Candidatus Vesicomyosocius sp. SY067_SCS001: one gene and its partner. The main gene of each other region encodes a partner of the protein of the gene in region 2 in a complex. Links are inferred from orthologs where the notes say so. Each region holds a gene or a part of one and is shown on either strand. Other genes may lie near its edges.

Region 1 (2,887 bases), 260 kb from region 2 along the record:
CTAATAAAGTATTAGTTGTTGGTAGTGAAACTTTATCAAGAATTGTTAATTGGAATGACCGCTCTACTGCAGTTTTATTTGGTGATGGTGCTGGTGCTGTAGTGTTAAGCGGAAGCGATAATACCGGTATTTTATATTCAAAACTATTTAGTGATGGAAATTATCTATCTTCACTCCAAGTTAGTAATAATTACATTAATGAAGTGGGGTTTATTGAAATGTCTGGTAATGAAGTTTTTAAAATTGCGGTTAATCTCTTATCTTCTTTAGCAGAAAAAACACTTAAAGAAACTAATTTAAATTCAAACAAATTAGATTGGATAGTACCCCATCAAGCTAATATTCGTATTATATCTGCTGTTGCCAAACGCATCAAAACTCCAATGAATAAAGTAATTGTTACTCTTGAAAATCATGGCAATACTTCTGCCGCCTCCATACCATTAGCACTAGATACAGCAGTTAGAGACGGCCGTATTAAAAGAGGTGATCATTTATTATTTGAAGGTATTGGTGCTGGTTTTAGTTGGGGTAGTATTCTAATTCAGTTTTAAAACAATCTTTCTTGCAATTTAGCTGTTAATTGTTGTAATTCTACTGCATCTACGCTTAATAAAGATATCTCATCAATAGCTTTTTCGTATAAATCCTTAAAAACAAGTCTTGATTTATCCAATCCCAATAAGGACGGATAAGTAGGCTTGTTTTTATACTTATCAGAATATTGTTTTTTACCTAATAACTCATCAGGTGTTTCAATATCAAGAACGTCATCTTGAATCTGGTATGCTAAACCGATATCTTTAGAAAAAATATTTAAAATAGCATGATCCTTATTGTTACAATTTTTAGAAATAATTGCACCTAGGTTAACTGCACAATTTAATAATGCACCTGTTTTTTTTCGGTGCATAATTTCTAACGTTGTAATGTTAACTTGTTTTGCAATAATAGATAAATCAATTGCTTGACCTTCTGCCATTTCAAATGAGGCATGCGTTAAAGACTTTATTAACTCAATTTTTGTATCAGAACCAATCAAATTATCATTAACCAACACCTTAAATGCCAATGTTTGCAAACCATCACCCACTAAAATTGCTTGAGCCTCTCCAAAAAGTTTGTGACAAGTTGGTTGATTGTGGCGTATATCATCATCATCCATAGCTGGTAAATCATCATGAATTAGAGAATATGCATGGATAAATTCAACAGCACAACTACTAGAATCAACTAAATCTAAATGCGTACTAAAAGTATTAGCAACAGAATAAGTAAGAATAGGTCTAAAACGTTTACCATTGGTTAATGTGCTATAACGCATTGCTTTAGTTAAATAACCATGCGCTGGTAAACATTTCTCTAATTTAGTATTAACCCTTGTAATGTAAGTATTAAAATCCATTACTAAAAAGTCTTAATGTAATATTTAACACTTAGTATAATACAAAATATTATAACCTCTTTAGTGGTTTTTCATTCGTATAGTTGTCTTGTTCAGTTAACATAGAAATTTTTTGTTCTGCTTTATTAAGTGCACTTTGACATTGTTTAGTTAATTCAACACCTTTAGAAAAGTGATTAAGCGAATCTTCGAGACTTAAATCGCCAGATTCCATGGTTTTTACAATTTTTTCTAAATCGATTAAACCTTGGTTAAAATTAAATTTTTCTGACATTTTATATTTTTCCTCGCTATCCGATTTACTTGTTATTTTATCCATTATTTTTGTTATAAATATTCTTTTAAGTATAGTAAATAGTTTAGTTAAAAAATAACACAATAATAAATTTTGATATTTTTTCTTATAAAGAATGAATAATATATTTAAATTTTACTAAATACTATTCTAATACACCTATTTACCTATGTAAACTATCAATTATTTATACATGTGACTCATAACCTTGTAAATATATACAAGAGAATGGATAAATCTAGTTAATAGGTGTTAAATTCTAAGTTTTTAACTTTTAAGCATCTATATTACTTCTTCCAGAAGAAATATTCTGATAAACATAGGTTAATCCCACTTGAACGAGTTGTAATTAAGACTAATTTAATTGTTGAGTTTTGTGCCAAAATTTAGCTACCTTAGCTAATTCAGGATTGATACTTATAGAGCGTAGTAATAAAAAATCATACGCCATTCTAAAACGTGGATTTTTTAATAATTCTTTTACTTTTTTAGGATTCATACTTTCTAGTTTTGGCTGTATCATCCAGATGTCTTTAATTCTACTACTAAGCCATCTTGGTAATGAAACTTGTTTAATTTGTTCAATAATAACTTCTTCTGAAGCTTGGCTCATAGCTAAAGATGTAGAACATTGTTTCTTTTTAATCACAAAAAAACGCTCATTTTGAGCCTGCCATAAAAATACAGCAAATAAAAAAACAGGTGTTACAGATTGGTTTCTTTTAATTCTATCTGATGTATTTAATAAAGCTTTTTTAATAAATTCATTCTTGTGAGTTTGTTTAAATAAATATTTAAACAAACCATATTCCTCTAAGCGTTGATATATTTTAAACCCATATTCATTATGAAATAATTTAATACACTCTTCATATAAGCGTATTGTGGAGATATTACCAAGAAGTGGCGCTTGCTCAAAAATAGCCAACTTAATCTCATTACTCAAATGAAAATCTAATTTAGTTTGAAATCTAATAATTCTAATCATGCGCACTGGATCTTGCTCAAATCTTTTTTTTGGGTTTCCAATAACATGTAACTCTTGTACTCTTATATCTTGAAGTCCACCTACATAATCAATAACTTCTTGTGTTTCAATGTCGTAATAAAGTGCATTAATACTCAAATCTCTACGTATAACATCATCTTCAATATTGCCATAGCAATTATCGCGCATAACAAGCCCG
Region 2 (2,962 bases):
AATCTAAACTATATAACTAGAATTATATTGACATTTATTTGTGAGTAATATTGTTGTTGTTTATGTAATTTTTAACCTTTAAGCTTTCATGCTTAGTGGTTTCTAGCATTGTTAACTCATAATAGAGTTAAGATTTATATGAGTTATTACATAAAACAAAGTTGCTATTTAGTGTTTTTACCAAAGCAAATGCTAAGATAACATCATACGACATAGCGTTTATTATTTTTAATTTAGTGTTTAGTAACAATTCTGAATTCATTATATTTTGATTAAGATAAATACATCAATGTAAGTGATGAACTATGGCGCGTCTAGCTTGTCTAATAGTGCTAATTTTATTTCCTTGTTTAACTAATTAACTTTGTTTTATTAGGTGTTTATGTATGTGAATATAAACACTGATCCAGTCTTGTTTGTAGTTAATAAATATAGTGTTATCGTTAATACTTTATTAATATCATTTATTATTTTCTGATGGGCTTGTATTTATATTCTTTAGAAGGTTTGGCAGATATGGTTGTTTATTATAAAAATATTTAAGTCTAAAAAAATGGGCTGGTAATAATGTCTTTAACAAATTTAGATAAATTTACCATTAAATAAGGATTTTTAAGCAAATAGCTTTTTGGTCTTTGATAAAAAGGAATTTGTGTTTAATTTGATTGATATGTTTAAGGTTTAAGGCTTATTGAAATATTTTTTCTTTTTACTAGCGTGGCGCTTGTACTGTAAAAGTAATTTTTATAGTAGTAAAATCTTTAATAATTAATGTATTTCTTTCTTGTTTTTGAAAGTATTGATATGCTGAATATAGATAGATATTGTCATAAAATCAGGATAATAAAGTTAATTTTTTTCAATTTTTTCAATGTTAGAGTAGAGTGTTCCGTTAGCTATTTGAGTGATAATGGTTTGATTGATTTTAATATTAGTTACTGATGATAATACTTGATTTTTAGTATTACTAGTAATACTAAAACCCCGTGCAAGTATATTAAGTGGCGACAAGTGATGAAGTGAGTTGGCTTGAATAGATAATCTGGTTTTATGTTTATTAGTTAGAGCTGTAATTATATTTTGAAGTCTTTCAGTTACTAAATATAGAATATTATTATTAGTGTTGATTATTTGCTTAATTTGGTTTTTAATTTTATTCAAAGATATTTGATTCAAAGACTTGGCGTGTTTAATTGTTTTAATAGGAGAGTGTTGCTTTAAAGTGGTGAAAAGAGAATTAAGTTTAGCATTATTTAAAGTGAATATCGATTCTTTGCAAGTAGTAAGATTAGTACTTAAATAATTAAGTTTTTGATTTAAAAAATCAATTTGTTTGTTTGGGTTTGGTATTTTTAATTTAAGTTGATTAAGACGAGATTGGTAATAATATAAGGCCTGTCGATAAGATTGATGTAGTTGCTTGTATAATTTATGAGTATTGGAGAGCAGTTCTAATCGGTTAGACGTAACTAACATGGCGGCAAAACTTGGTGTAGGTGCACGAATATCAGAAACAAGATCAGCAATTGTAGTGTCAGTTTCATGCCCAATTGCACTGATAATTGGAGTGTTTGCGTTAAAGATTGCTCTTGCTAATATCTCTTCATTAAATGCCTGCAGGTCTTCTAATGAACCTCCACCTCTGGCAATAATAATAACGTCACACTTTCTAGATTGGTCAGCTATATTCAAGGCATTTGTAAATTTTTCTATTGAATTTTGACCTTGAACTATTGAGTCAAATAACAAAATTTTAACAAATGGATAGCAGTTATTCAATACTTTAATAATGTCTTGAATAACTGCACCTGTGGATGAAGAAATAACACCGATAGTGTTAATAGTATTAGGTAATGGTTTTTTATGGATATTATCAAACAAACCTTCATCATCAAGGTCTTTTTTTAATTGTTTAAAGGCAAGATTTAAATTACCAATACCTATTTGTTCAATTCGTTGGATAACGAGCTGAAAGTCACCTCTAGTTTCATACAAGGTAGGCACAACACGAACTAAAACTTCCATTCCATTTTTAGGGTTAAACTTAATATAACGTTGATTGAACCGAAATAAAGCACAATGAACTTGAACTGTATTATCTTTGAGAGAAAAATACCAATGACCTGATGTTGGTCGTGTTAAATTAGATATTTCTCCTTGTAGCCAGCAAATAGGAATATTATTTTCAATGGTTTTATTGCAGATAGATAGAAAACTAGAGATTGTGTAAATCTCATCAATATTAAACACAAACTTAGTTTTGTTTTAAAAGGGTAAATACTGCACCTGTTCCACCATCTTTGGGTGGGCAAGAATTAAAAGCTAATACCTCAGGATGTTGACTTAAAAAACTAACTACTTGACTTTTTAAAAGCCCATTATCCTGGCTAGAATTATAACCTTTTCCATGAATAATATGGATAAATTTCTGGTGTTGATGATAGTGAATAAATTCAGATAATGATTGACAGGCTTCAATGGTAGTTTGACCGTGTAAATCTAATATTGGTGCGTAATTGATATTACCTTGTTTCATTCTTTTGATTATTTTTGGTGAAACGCTATTTTTGGCATAGTTAATTACAGCTGACCCAGTTAAACTGCCGTGAGTAATATAGTTATAGGCTTTAAACGCTTTTTTCTTAGCTAAGTTTTGAGGTGCGATTTTGTCTTTATTAATAGGGGCACTGTTTTTAATGGTATTTCTAAATAATATTTTGTCTGACTTGCTTATCATGATACTTTCTATTAAAATTGATTATGATGAGATATTAGTATAACTAATTTTTTGAAAAGTTATACCTTTTCAAAGATGGTTTATACTATTGTATAAACGAGAACATCAAAAATTATTAAAAGTAGGTTTTTAATAATTTTATTGCTAATTTTATAATGCTTTGATTTGTGAATTTAAGCGTGATTTTTTTCTAGCCGCTTGGTTTTTGTGTATTAACCCTTTATT

Evidence for each region.
Region 1: the proteins of xseA (region 2) and HUW60_RS02235 are in contact, whole or in part, in a cryo-EM structure (PDB 8TXR), measured with the Escherichia coli proteins. The link is inferred for Candidatus Vesicomyosocius sp. SY067_SCS001 from one-to-one orthologs.

Annotation. Positions count from the first base shown.
Region 1 is NZ_CP054877.1:464,398-467,284, reverse strand. The notes cover bases 68-2,873. They hold HUW60_RS02235 (exodeoxyribonuclease VII small subunit), read right to left. Parts: upstream 1,680-2,873; coding sequence 1,455-1,679; downstream 68-1,454. Other genes in these bases: pcnB (polynucleotide adenylyltransferase PcnB), read right to left, coding at 2,056-2,873; HUW60_RS02240 (polyprenyl synthetase family protein), read right to left, coding at 551-1,405; HUW60_RS02245 (beta-ketoacyl-ACP synthase III), read left to right, coding at 68-554. Outside these bases: more of HUW60_RS02245, read left to right, coding at 1-67; more of pcnB, read right to left, coding at 2,874-2,887. UniProt on the Escherichia coli protein: Bidirectionally degrades single-stranded DNA into large acid-insoluble oligonucleotides, which are then degraded further into small acid-soluble oligonucleotides.
Region 2 is NZ_CP054877.1:728,500-731,461, reverse strand. What follows is about bases 51-2,931. They hold xseA (exodeoxyribonuclease VII large subunit), read right to left. Parts: upstream 2,251-2,931; coding sequence 850-2,250; downstream 51-849. Other genes in these bases: rpsT (30S ribosomal protein S20), read right to left, coding at 2,888-2,931; HUW60_RS03505 (Smr/MutS family protein), read right to left, coding at 2,255-2,737. In the rest of the region: more of rpsT, read right to left, coding at 2,932-2,962. UniProt on the Escherichia coli protein: Bidirectionally degrades single-stranded DNA into large acid-insoluble oligonucleotides, which are then degraded further into small acid-soluble oligonucleotides.